Regions from separate parts of the Kitasatospora sp. NPDC057904 genome, predicted to be linked through region 2. Evidence: riboswitches for the same ligand, from Rfam matches in the RefSeq annotation. Region 2 holds a riboswitch; each other region holds the start of a gene.
The links. A riboswitch is a leader RNA that binds a small molecule or an ion and turns the genes downstream of it on or off. The one in region 2 is predicted to bind S-adenosylmethionine.

Region 1: linked by a shared signal. The riboswitch ahead of ACFVSN_RS07540 (IclR family transcriptional regulator) and the one ahead of ACFVSN_RS22875 (aminotransferase class V-fold PLP-dependent enzyme) in region 2 are both predicted to bind S-adenosylmethionine.
Region 3: linked by a shared signal. The riboswitch ahead of thrC (threonine synthase) and the one ahead of ACFVSN_RS22875 (aminotransferase class V-fold PLP-dependent enzyme) in region 2 are both predicted to bind S-adenosylmethionine.

Annotation. Positions count from the first base shown of each region.
Region 1 is NZ_JBHVOL010000002.1:466,374-470,621, reverse strand. Features, by position in the region: gene ACFVSN_RS07560 (hypothetical protein) at 1-105, opposite strand, end outside; gene ACFVSN_RS07555 (hypothetical protein) at 132-806, opposite strand; gene ACFVSN_RS07550 (hypothetical protein) at 812-1,228, opposite strand; gene ACFVSN_RS07545 (hypothetical protein) at 1,448-1,744, opposite strand; SAM riboswitch class I at 1,869-2,011, shown strand; gene ACFVSN_RS07540 (IclR family transcriptional regulator) at 2,210-2,923, shown strand; gene ACFVSN_RS07535 (threonine/serine exporter family protein) at 2,986-4,239, opposite strand.
Region 2 is NZ_JBHVOL010000009.1:10,104-14,351, forward strand. Features, by position in the region: gene ACFVSN_RS22865 (rhomboid family intramembrane serine protease) at 74-856, shown strand; gene ACFVSN_RS22870 (Lrp/AsnC ligand binding domain-containing protein) at 898-1,179, shown strand; gene ACFVSN_RS22875 (aminotransferase class V-fold PLP-dependent enzyme) at 1,190-2,554, opposite strand; SAM riboswitch class IV at 2,607-2,724, opposite strand; gene trpD (anthranilate phosphoribosyltransferase) at 2,834-3,910, opposite strand; gene ACFVSN_RS22885 (hypothetical protein) at 4,027-4,248, opposite strand, start outside.
Region 3 is NZ_JBHVOL010000057.1:1,447-5,694, forward strand. Features, by position in the region: gene ACFVSN_RS44920 (trehalose-6-phosphate synthase) at 1-1,085, opposite strand, end outside; gene ACFVSN_RS44925 (glucosyl-3-phosphoglycerate synthase) at 1,351-2,379, opposite strand; SAM riboswitch class I at 2,522-2,654, shown strand; gene thrC (threonine synthase) at 2,672-3,952, shown strand; gene ACFVSN_RS44935 (ubiquitin-like small modifier protein 1) at 3,976-4,248, shown strand, end outside.

The sequences.
Region 1 (4,248 bases), on a different contig from region 2:
CGACTTCTCGGAGACGGTGTACCACGGGAGGAAGCTGTCGATGAACGCGATCACGCCGATGGCGGCGAGCGCTCCGGACTGGACGCTGATCTTGACGGGCTGCACGGGTCCGAACCCTTCTCTGGTGGTGTTCAGTTGAGGCTCTGCGGTCCTTGCCCGGGTACCACTTCGCACGGGCTCTGGTTGCCGTCGGTGAAGGAATCGGGCCCGACGAACCAGCTGCACCACGTGTAGGCCTCGGGCAGGATGAAGGTCTTCGTCTCGCCGCCGCCGGTGCTTCCGCCGCAGGCGTCGGTCCGCACGGTGCCCGTCGTCCACTTCATGACGACCCCGTACAGGGCGTAGGCGGTGGTGCCGGGCGGCACCTGGATGGCGACCTTGGTGTTGGTGGACTTGGACGAGGTGCGGGAGACGGACGAGTCGGTGCGGTGCTCGTAGTCGAAGACGGCGTTCGCCTGGCCCTCGGCCGCGGGGACGAAGGCCGAGGCGCCGGTGACGAGCGCGGTGCCCGCCACGGCGACGTGGGCCTTGACCGTCGTGCTCTCCGACTCCTGGATGGAGAGGGTCTGTTCGCGGGTGGTGCTCACCGACCAGGTCTCCGTCGAGCCGGTCTGGTTCTGCGACATCTGGGCGTCGACGACCTCCAGTGCCGTGCCGCCGTCCTTGACGTTCGTGTAGACGTAGGAGGTGTCGCATTTCGGCGGAGGGGCGGCCGCGTGGCCGGAGCTGCTGCAGCCGACGAGGGGGGTGAGGAGCGCGACGGTCACGAGGAGCGGCGCCGCGCCGCCCGCCGGTCGGATCGTCATGGTCCTCACCCGACCTTCAGGGAGAGGGACTTGACGACCACGCCGTTGTAGAGCGCCTGGACCTGGACGCTCCCCGCGATGGCGAGGTCGATCCGCTTGGTGTAGACGTGCCGGCCCTGGGCGACCGTGACCGGCAGGCTGCGTGCCTCGGGTTCGGACTGCCCGCCGCGGACCAGGTCGAGTTGTACCGTCCCGCCCGCGCCGCCCGCGTCGGTGATGAAGGCCACGTAGGCGGTCTGGCCGACCGGGAACGTGGTCGAGGCCCCGGTGACCCGCTGCTGCCCGGTGTCGAACCCGGTACCGGTCACGAGGTCCTGCACGCCGTCGTGGGCCTGGCTCGTGCCGGACGAGCAGGCCGCGGCGGCGCACAGCGCCACGGCGACCACCCCCGACCGCACGACCGGACCCTGGCGACCGTTCATGTGCTCGCCCTCCGCTCGGGGACGGTCGAGAAGGGGACCGTCGGTAAAACGGTAGAGCTCCGGTCGCGGCTCGGTGAGGGATATGCGAAGTCGTGGCACTGCCGCTTCGAAACCGTGACAGATGTCCGGATCCGCGACGCGAGCGCCCCGATTCGGAACGGAGGTTTCGGTGATCTTCCTTGAGTGGAACGGAATGTGACGAATGGTCAGGCGGACGCTCTACGGGGCGGCCGTGCCACCCTCGCCCAGGACGGGCGCCACCAGCCGGCCGAGTTCGGCGGCCTGCGGGGCGGGGACGTGGGCGGCCAGGGCCTCGGCGATGGACGCGGCCCACTGCGCGCGGGTGATCCGCCCGAGCAGCAGTGGGAGGTCGCGCTCGGGGGCGAACGCGATCTCCGTCGTCGTGCCCGGGGCGAGGCCGGCGGCCCGTTCGAGCCGCGTCACCTCGTCGCCGTCGTAGAAGCGGATGACGCCGTCCAGGTCGCAGAGCAGGGCGTCGAACGCGAGGTCTGTCATGGCTGGTGATCATGCCAGAGCCCCGCCGACCGGGCCCGGCGGGAGCCGTGCTCCCACGAAGCGGAGGTGTACGGGGTGGGGGGAGTTTGGCGGGCGGGGCGGGGAGTCTTGTATCGTTCCTCGCGAATCATCCAGAGGGGTGGAGGGACCGGCCCTACGAAGCCCCGGCAACTCCCCGTTCGACCCGGCGTCCGAAGTACGCGCCGTGCCGTCCGGGATCAGTGCCAACTCCGGCCTGTCGCCAACGTGGCGCGGGAAAGATGAGGAGACACGGTGCTCTCTGTGCTGTCCTTCGCCCGGGCGCTTCCCGCCCCGGCCCTTCCGCGTACCCGTCTCGTGCCCGGCGCAGGCATCCGGCCGACTTCTCCGGCCCGTTCTCGCTGACCACCCCCGCGCTCCCCGCGGGGAGCCCCCGCGCGCCGAACCCACCCGTCGGCCGCGGATTCGAGACTGGAGTACCCATCCATGGAGCTCACGAGCGGCGTCGGCGTGCTCGACAAGGCCACCGCGATCCTCGCCACCCTGGAGTCCGGGCCCATCACCCTGGCCGGACTCGCCGCCGCCACCGGCCTGGCACGCCCCACCGCCCACCGGCTGGCCGTCGCGCTGGAACACCACCGACTGGTGACCAGGGACCTGCAGGGCCGGTTCGTCCTCGGCCCCCGGCTCGCCGAGCTGTCGGCGGCGGCGGGGGAGGACCGGCTGCTGGCCGCCGCCGGGTCGGTGCTCGTGCACCTGCGCGACGTCACCGGCGAGAGCGCCCAGCTGTACCGCCGTCAGGGCGAGGTCCGGATCTGCGTGGCCGTCGCGGAGCGGCTCTCCGGTCTGCGCGACACGGTGCCGGTGGGGGTCACGCTCCCCATGAAGGTCGGCGCCGCCGCCCAGATCCTGCTCGCCTGGGAGGAGCCGGAGCGCCTCCACCGGGGGCTCCAGGGGGCGCGCTTCACGGCCACGGCCCTCAGCGGCGTACGGCGGCGGGGCTGGGCGCAGTCCATCGGCGAGCGCGAGCTCGGAGTCGCGTCCGTGTCGGCGCCGGTGCGCGGGCCGTCCAACCGGGTGGTGGCCGCGGTCACCGTCTCCGGCCCGATCGAACGGCTCACCCGGCACCCGGGCGCGCGCCTGTCCCAGGCCGTCATCGAGGCGGCGAACCACCTCACCGAGGCGCTGCGCCACCCGTGACCGGCCCGGCCCCGGGCCCGGGGCGTCGGCTCAGGCCCGAGGCCCAGGCCCGGGGCGTCGGCTCAGGTCCGAGGCGCCGGCGTGAGGAGCGTCGGACGGGGAATGCGGCTGATCACCGAGCCGATCAGGGTGCCGATCGACACCCCGAAGACCGCCGAGACGGCCGCCAGCACCGACTGGGCCCCGTTGCCCACCTCGATCTGGGCGGTGTTCAGCAGGCCGAAGGAGCCCGGCACGACGATCCAGAACGCCGGCAGGTAGAGCACCTGCCAGAGCGGGCCGCCCGGCAGCCAGTGCACCAGGGTGGCGGCGACCGCGGCGGAGACCGCCCCGGCCAGGCCGCCGATCGCCGCGCCGTGCTCCGAGCCGATGACGACCTGGACGGTGACGCTCACCGCGATCACCGCGACGATCCACGGAACGGCGCTCGGCGGGGTGTTCACGTTGATCACGACGCCCGCGACGGCGATCGCGAGACCGAGCCCGATCACCCACCAACTCGGCTTGGCCACCTGCACGTTGGCCAGCGCCGAGGCGGGCATGCCGATCGCGGTGGTGGCGGCGGCCACCCCGGCGAGGAACAGTGCGAGCTGCACCGCGCCGGACACCAGCCGGGCCGTCCCGGCGCTGGCCGAGCCCGCGGCGATCTCCGACAGGCCGGTGACCAGCAGCCCGCCCGGCAGCAGGATCGCCAGCGTGGCGACGATCGTCCGCAGCGGGCCGTCCAGCAGCGAGGCCTGCGCGAGCGCCAGGACGAGCAGTGCGACGAGGAACCCGGCCGTGACGGGCAGCAGCGGCCGCAGGGACGGCAGGCGCCGGGCGAGCACGGTCAGTCCCGCGACGACCAGCGAGCCGGCCCCGGCCGCCAGCACGTTCGCCGCGGCCGGCTGCAGGAACATGCAGACCCCGACCCCGACCGGCAGCGCCCCGAGGTCCGCCACCCACGTCGGCCAGCGGGCCGGCGCCCGGCGGATCGCGTCCAGCTCGGCGAGCGCCCGCGGCCCGTCGAGCCCGCCGGCGCGCAGCCGGTGCACCAGGTGGAGGACGTCGGCCGTCTGCTCGAAGCGCAGCGCGGCGCCGACGGGCCGGAACGCGGTGGCGTCGTCCGTGCCCAGCGAGACGAACAGCCCGTTGGTCAGGGCGGCGACCTGCACCCCGGGAGCCCCCAGCGCCCGCCCCAGGCCGTGGAGTTCCTCCTCGACGTCATGGACGGGCAGACCACCGCCCAGGAAGGCGTCGCCCAGTTCGAGCAGGAGGCGGCGGAGCGGGTCGGGCGGGGCGGCGGTGCCCCGGACCGGGGGAGACGTGCGTGACATGGCACGTAT
Region 2 (4,248 bases):
GCGATCGGGACGGCTAGCCCACCTGCCGTACAGCGCGGTGTCACGGAGGGCCCGCGGAGGGATGCTTGGCCGCATGGCGCTCGCGGCCCCCGGCCACACCGACGCGCGGGACGGCGGCCCCGCGGTGCCCGCCCCGGCGGTCACCTACGCCCTGATCGCGCTCAACACCCTGGTCTTCCTGTTCGGGCCGGCCGCCGGACTCAACCCCCTCTACGGCACCGGGCAGGCCCGGCTCTGCGCCGAGCAGCGGTACGAGCAGCGCTGGGGCGCCGTCCCCGCCGAACTGCTGGCCGGGCGCCCGCTGACGGCCGAACAGCTCGCCGAGGCCCCGGACCCGGCCCCCGGCTGCCCGGCCGCTCCCACGCCGGGCAAGCGCCCGGCCGTCTCCGTCCTCACCGGCCTCTTCCTGCACGCCGGCTGGCTGCACCTGGCCGGCAACCTGCTCTTCCTCCACGTCTTCGGCCCCACCGTCGAACGGCGGGTCGGCCGGGCCCGCTTCCTCCTCTTCTACCTGGCCGCCGGGAGCCTCGCGACGTACGGCTTCGCCCTCGCCGAGGCGCACTCGGCGGACTCCACCCGCGTCCTGATCGGAGCCTCCGGCGCGATCTCCGCCGTCCTGGGCGCCTACCTGCGCTTCCACCCGCGCTCCCGGGTGACGACGCTCGTCCCGCTGCTGCTCTTCCTGCCGCTGCGGTTCCCGGCCTGGCTCGTGCTGGGCCTCTGGTTCGCCCTGCAGTGGTGGTCGGTGCACTCGGCCGGGCCCGGGGTCGCCTACCTGGTCCACGTGATCGGCTTCTGCGCCGGCTTCCTCTACGCCTGCACCGTCGTCGGTCACCCCCCGAGACGACGCGGCTGAGGCCCGATACGCTGGCGCCACCCCACGAAGGAGCCGGAACAGTGATCACCGCCATCGTCCTGATCAAGACCAGTGTCGACCGCATCCCGGAGATCGCCGAGGCCATCGCCGCCATCGAGGGCGTCAGCGAGGTGTACTCGGTGACCGGCGGCTACGACCTGGTCGCGATGGTGCGGGTGCGCAAGCACGACGACCTGGCCGACGTCATCCCGGGCCGGCTGAACAAGGTCCCGGGCGTCGCCCACACCGAGACCCAGATCGCCTTCCGCACCTACTCCCAGCACGACCTGGAGGCCGCGTTCGCGCTCGGCCTGGACGAGTAGTCCTCAGTCCTCAGTCCTCACGGCGAGTGTCGGCGACGCAACGGCCGCCCTCGTTCCGGTAGTTCCACGCCGCGCCGTCCGTGACCAGCTCGCGGACGGCGGTCAGGAAGCGGTCGACGTGCTCGTCCGGGGTCCCGGCGCCGAAGCTGACCCGGATGGCGTTCAGGCTGCGCTCGCCCGGCAGCGACGGCTCCGGCGCGCCGCACTCGGACGGCGCCACGTCCTCGTCGCCGAGCAGCGTGCGCACCAGCGGGTGCGCGCAGAACAGCCCGTCGCGCACGCCGATGCCGTACTCGGCGGAGAGCGCGGCCGAGAAGTGCGAGCTGTTCCAGCCCCGGACGACGAAGGACAGCACGCCCACCCGCGCCGAGTCGGAGCCGAACAGGCTCAGCACCTTGACCTGCGGGATCTCCGCCAGCCCGGCCGTGAGCCGGGCGATCAGCGCCTGCTCGCGGGCCTCCAGCGCGTCGAAGCCGGCCTCGCTCAGCGCCCGGCAGGCGGACGCGATGGCGTAGGCGCCGATGACGTTCGGCGAGCCGGCCTCGTGCCGGGCCGGGCCGGTGTGCCACTGGACGGCCACCGAGCCGTCGGCCTCCCGGGCCACCGTCCGGGTCGCGCCGCCGCCGGCCAGGTACGGCTCGGCCGCGTCCAGCCAGTCCGCCCGGCCGGCCAGCACCCCGGCACCGAACGGCGCGTAGATCTTGTGGCCTGAGAAGGCGATCCAGTCGACGTCCAGCTCGGCCACCGAGACCCGGTGGTGCGGGGCGAGCTGCGCGGCGTCCAGCACCACCCGGGCGCCGTGCCGGTGCGCGGTCGCGGTGAGCTCGGCGACCGGCCACAGCTCGCCGGTGACGTTCGAGGCGCCGGTGACGCACAGCAGCTTCGGGCCCTCGGGCGCCCCGGCGAGCGCGGCGTCCAGCGCGGCGACGGCCTCGGCGTGCGAGCGGGGAGCGCGCAGGTAGGTGACGTCGAGCCCGGCGTGGGCCCAGGGCAGCAGCGAGGCGTGGTGCTCGGTCTCGAACGCGAACACCCGGGTGCCGGCCGGCAGCGCGGCGGCGAGCAGGTTGAGCGAGTCGGTGGTGGCCCGGGTGAAGACCACCTGGTCGCCCTCGCGCAGGCCGAGGAACTCGCCGACGGTCCGGCGGCTCTGCTCGAACAGGTCGGTGGACAGCTGCGAGAGGTACCCGGCGCCGCGGTGCACGCTGCCGTAGTAGGGGGCGTACGCGGCGACGTCGTCCCACACCCGCTGCAGCGCCGGCGAGCTGGCCGCGTAGTCGAGCGGCGCGTAGCCGACCTTCTCGCCGTTGGCGAGCGGCACCTGGACGTCGTGGCCGAGGACGGCCAGGGGGGCGCAGATTTCGGTGGCAAGGGACACGAGGATGCACTCCTTCGGAGGTCGAGGGACCCCGGGAGTGCTAGTCGTCGGGCGTCCGCGCTTGCCTCGCGGACGGTTCGCCGCGCGGCCCGGTCCTCACCCAGGGCACCCCGCCACGGACGGAGGGTTGCCGGACAGCAAGCTGGGGCTTGTCGCTGTCACTCATGACCTGGACAGGACTCTAGGTCGCGTCCGCCCGGTGGTCAAACAGGCATCCACCATCCGGACAGCCGAAGGGGCCCGCGGCGACGAACTGCCACGGGCCCCTCAACTCGCTTGTCAGTCCCGGCCGGTGGCCTCCGACCAGCGCCGCAGCAGCTCCTGCGCCGCGCCCGAGTCCACGGCCGCCGCGGCCCGCTCCATGCCGGCCGCCAGCTGCTCGGCGAGCGGCGCGTCCGTCAGGTCCAGCGCCACCAGCGCCGCCGCCGTGTTGAGCAGGACGGCGTCCCGCACCGGCCCGCGCTCCCCGGCCAGCAGCCTGCGCGCGACCTCGGCGTTGTAGGAGGCGTCCGCCCCGCGGAGCGCCTCGATGCCGACGAGCTCGATGCCGACGTCCCGCGGGTCGAAGGCGGTCTCGGTGACGATGCCGTCCCGCACGATCCACACCTGCGACGTCGTGGTGACGGTCAGCTCGTCCAGGCCGTCGTCGCCGCGGAAGACCAGCGCCGTGGAGCCGCGCCGGGCGAGGACGCCCGCGATCAGCCCGGCGAGCCGGGTGTCGAAGCAGCCGACGGCGTGCGCGGTGACCTTCGCCGGGTTGGTCAGCGGGCCGAGGATGTTGAACGCGGTCGGCACCCCGAGGTCGCGCCGGGCGGTGGCGGCGTGCCGCATCGACGGGTGGAACTTCGCCGCGAAGCAGAAGGTGAGCCCGACCTCCTCGGCCACCTCGGCGACCCGCCGGGCCGACAGGTCCAGGGCGACGCCGAGCTTCTCCAGCACGTCCGACGACCCGCTCGCCGAGGAGGACGCCCGGTTGCCGTGCTTGACCACCTTGGCACCGGCGGCCGCCGCGACGATCGCGGACATCGTGGAGATGTTGACGGTCTTGGCGCGGTCGCCGCCGGTGCCGACGATGTCCACCGCCGGGCCCGGGATGTCCAGCGGCTCGGCGTGCGCGTACATCGCGTCCACCAGGCCGCTGATCTCGTCGACCGTCTCGCCCTTGGCCCGCAGCGCCACCATGAACCCGGCGACCTGGACGGGGGACGCCTCGCCGCTCATGATCCGGTCCATCGCCCACGCGGTGGCCGAGCGGTCGAGGTCCTCCCCCTTCAACAGCGCCGCCAGGAGGTCCGGCCAGGTGCGGACCACCTGCGCGGGGTCGGTACCACCGTTCGCAGGGTTCACGTTCACCATGGCTGACTCCAGCTTTTGTCGGTTCCCCCAGGGGGGACGTCCGTACGGATGGAGTCAGCCTATCGAGCGGCGGGGTACCTCCGGCCCTGTCTTCTCTAGTACTGAGACGGCGCCGCTCAGCGCGTCGCGGGGGCCCGCTTGGCCAGGCGCGCCCGCAGCAGCGTGGCCACCGCCCCGGCCAGCGCGACCGGGTCGACCGGGCGCGAGATCGCCGCGTCGGCCCGGCTCCAGGCGGCCAGCCAGGAGTCCTGCGGCCGGCCGATCAGCACCAGCACCGGCGGGCAGCCGTAGATCTCGTCCTTGAGCTGGCGCCCGAGTCCGAGCCCGCCGGCCGGCAC
Region 3 (4,248 bases), on a different contig from region 2:
GTGGCGAATTCGGTGTTGATCGCTTCGGCGAGTTGCTCCACCCGGGCCGTGTAGTCGCGGTACTCGGCGAGGTCCGTGCGGGACGGGTAGGCGAAGGCGATGTGCACGACGCGGTCGTGCCACTCCGGGCGCGTGCGCAGGAGGTGGCGGTAGGCGAGCAGGCCCCGGACGATGTTCTTGCTGAGTTCGGTGCGGTCGACCCGGACGATCGTGCGCCGGTCGCCGACGGCCTCGCGCAGGGCGGCGAGGCGCTCGTCGACGTCCGGGCGGTGGGCGCGCTCGCGCAGGAAGTCGGCGTCGGCGCCCAGGGCGTGCACGCCGAGGCGGGTCGTGCGGCCGTCGTGGGTGATGGTGAGGGCGTCGTGGTCGACGGTCGCGTGCAGGATCTCCTCGCAGCACGCGGCGAAGGCCCTCGCCCAGCGTTCGGTGAGGAAGCCGGCCCGGTCGGCGCCGAGGATGCCGGTGAGGACGGCCCTGGCCACGTCGTCCGGGAGGAGCCGGAAGTACTCGGGCGGGGCCCACGGGGTGTGGGAGAAGTGGCCGATGCGAAGGTCGGGGCGGGCCGCGCGGAGCAGGGCCGGGGTGAGGGACAGGTGGTAGTCCTGGACCAGGACGGCGGCGTTCGGGGCGGCCTCGGCCGCGAGGGCGTCCGAGAAGGCCCGGTTGTACGTCTCGTAGGCGGCCCACTCGGTGCGGAAGCCCGCGTCGAAGGCGGGGGCGGTGGGCGTGGCGTAGAGCAGGTGGCTGACGAACCAGAGGGTCGAGTTGGCGACGCCGTTGTAGGCGCGGGCGAAGGTCTCCGGGTCGATGTCCAGCATCCGGACGGCCTGTCCGCCGACGTCGTGGCCGGCCAGGTCGAGGCGGCCGTGGGGGGCTTCGCGGGCGGCCCGGCGGTCCGCGTCGCCCAGGGCGGCGCACACCCAGACGGCGTTCGGGTCGTCGATCGCGGAGAGGCCGGAGACCAGGCCTCCGCCACCGCGTTTGAGGGTCAGCGTGCCGTCGTCCGCGGTGCTGAAGGAGACCGGTCCGCGGTTGGACGCCACCAGCACGGTCGCGCTCGAACGTTTGGTCGATGAATCGGCCATGAGTCCTCTTCTGGGTCTACCCGTTCACCCTTCGGGGTGGAATCCGAGCGTACGGCGGAGCGGAGCGCAGCGCGGCCGTACCGTCGAAGACCTGCGACATGCAGCGGTCAGGGCTTGGCCGCCATGAGGCTCCGCAGGGGTCGAGTGGGAAGCCTCCTCGTCGAGAGGGGGAGGAGTCACGGTTGGTACGTTGCCGGTCGGCAGACGTCGCAAACCAATCGCCGGACAACCGGCGAGATCGCAGCGGCCGCACTGTTCGGGTCTGTCACCCGTCGGTGCGGCGCTTCGCGTACTCGGGGACGGTGTGCATCGGGGGGCGTTCCGTGGCCGTCACGGGGTGCGTGTGGGCGGTGAACGCGCGGGTCTCCGGGTCGCGGGTGAACTGGGTGAGCAGCGGGTGGACGAGGTCGGCCGACGCCTTGAGGCGGTGGGCGCGGTCGAGGCGTTCCAGCGCGGTCCGGTAGATGGTGGCGGCCATCCGGCCGAGGGCCTGGCCGTCCTGGTGGCGGTGGTGGCGGACGCCGACGTCGACCTGGGCCAGGGCGTCGAGGCCGACGAGCTCCAACGCGTCGACCAGGAGGCCGAGTTCGACGCCGTAGCCGGTGGGGAAGGGCAGCCGTTCGAGCAGTACGCGGCGGGCCGCGTACTCGCCGCCGAGCGGCTGGACGAAACCGGCGAGTTCCGGCCAGTGCAGGTTGAGGAGGGGGCGGGCGACCAGTTCGGTCACCCGGCCACCGCCGGCCGGGAAGACCGCGTCGGGGTCCCCGGCGGAGCCGCTGACTTCGAGCGGGCGGTCGTACATGGCCTTGACCAGCTGGATGTCCGGCTCGGTGAGCAGCGGGCCGACGGTGCCGGAGACGAAGGCGGGGTCGAACTCGCGCAGGTCGGCGTCGACGAAGCAGACGATGTCGCCGCGGGTGACCAGCAGCGAGCGCCACAGCACCTCGCCCTTGCCGGGCACGGCGGGCAGCCGGGGCAGGATCCCGTCGCGCGGCACGACCCGGGCGCCGGCCGCGGCGGCCACGGCGGCGGTGTCGTCGGCGGAGCCGGAGTCGACGACGACGAGCTCGTCGACGAGGGGGAGGCGCTCCATCAGCTCGCGCCGGATCGTGCGGACGATGTCGCCGACGGTGGCCGCCTCGTCGAGGGCGGGCAGGACGACGCTGACGGTGTGGCCGGTGCGGCGCTTGGCCGCCAGGAGGGTGTCGACCGGCCGGTCGGCCGCACTCCACGAGCGGCGGCCCAGCCAGGAGGCCGCCTGCGGGAGGAGTGCGGGGGTCGGTTCGGCGGGCACGGGACTCTCCTCGGCGGATCGGGGTGGAACGGGCCATCTCGCGTGGCGGACGGTCCCTTTCGGGCTCGGCGCCTTCGGATACAGTCTTCGTACAGCGGTCGGACCTTCGCACGCCGGGGTCACCGCTGACGACAACTTCACATGCTCATCCAGAGGGACTGAGGGAACGGCCCGTTGACGTCCCGGCAACCTTCTCGCGCGGCTTTCACCAGGCCCCGGCGGGACAGGTGCCAATTCCGGCCCGTGGTGCGCCCGCACCACGGGGAAGATGAGGAGAGAGGCCTCCGCCATCATGGCTATCGACACAGTCGCACCCGCATCCGTGGATCTCGGCCCCGCCACCGCCCTGTCCTGTCGGGAGTGCGGCACCCGCTTCCCGCTCGGTCCGAGCTTCGCCTGTGTGGAGTGCTTCGGGCCGCTGGAGATCGCGTACGAGTTCGGGAGCGAGGCCGCCGAGGAGCTGCGCAAGCGCATCGAGGCCGGGCCCGCGTCGATCTGGCGCTACGCGCCGCTGCTGCCGGTGCCCGCGGACGTCGCTTCGAAGCCGAACCTGAATCCCGGCTGGACCCCGCTGGTCAAGGCGGACAACCTCGGTCGCGAGCTCGGGTTCACCGCGAACCTGTACGTGAAGGACGACTCGGGGAACCCGACGCACTCGTTCAAGGACCGCGTGGTGGCCTGCGCGATCGAGGCCGCGCGCGCCTTCGGCTACACCACGCTCTCCTGCTCGTCGACCGGCAACCTGGCCGGTGCGGTGGGTGCGGCGGCGGCCCGGGCCGGGTTCCGCTCGTGCGTGTTCATCCCGCACGACCTGGAGCAGGGCAAGGTCGTCATGGCCGGTGTGTACGGCGGCGAGCTGGTCGGCATCGAGGGCAACTACGACGACGTGAACCGCTTCTGCTCGGAGCTGATCGGCGACCCGGCCGGCGAGGGCTGGGGCTTCGTCAACGTCAACCTCCGCCCGTACTACGGCGAGGGCTCCAAGACGCTCGCGTACGAGATCTGCGAGCAGCTCGGCTGGCGGCTGCCGGAGCAGATCGTCATCCCGATCGCCTCGGGCTCGCAGCTCACGAAGATCGACAAGGGCCTGCAGGAGCTGATCAAGCTCGGGCTGGTCGAGGACCGGCCGTACCGGATCTTCGGCGCCCAGGCCGAGGGCTGCTCGCCGGTCTCCGCGGCGTTCAAGGCCGGCCGGGACGTGATCAAGCCGGTGAAGCCGGACACCATCGCCAAGTCGCTGGCGATCGGCAACCCGGCGGACGGCCCGTACGTGCTGGACATCGCGCGGCGCACCGGCGGAGCGGTCGAGGACGTCACCGACGCCGAGGTGGTGGCCGCCATCCGGCTGCTGGCCCGCACCGAGGGCATCTTCGCCGAGACCGCGGGCGGGGTGACCGTCGGCGTGCTCAAGAAGCTGGTCGAGACCGGGCAGCTGGATCCGGCCAAGGAGACCGTCGCGATCAACACCGGTGACGGCCTCAAGACCCTGGACGCCGTCGCCGATGCCGGGATGACCGCGGTCATCCGCCCGACGCTGGAGTCCTTCCGCACCGCCGGCCTCGCGTCCGCCTGATTCCCCCACGAGGAGAGCCACCCATGAGCGCCACCGTCCGCATCCCCACCATCCTGCGCACCTACACCGGCGGGTCCGCCGAGGTCACCGCCGACGGCGGGACCCTGGGCGACGTCATCGCCGACCTGGAGAAGAACCACGCGGGCATCTCCGCGCGCATCCTGGACGACACCGGCAAGCTGCGCCGTTTCGTGAACGTGTACGTGAACGACGACGACGTGCGATTCGCCGAGGGACTGGCGACCGAGATCAAGGACGGTGCCAGCGTCTCGATCATTCCGGCGGTGGCCGGCGGC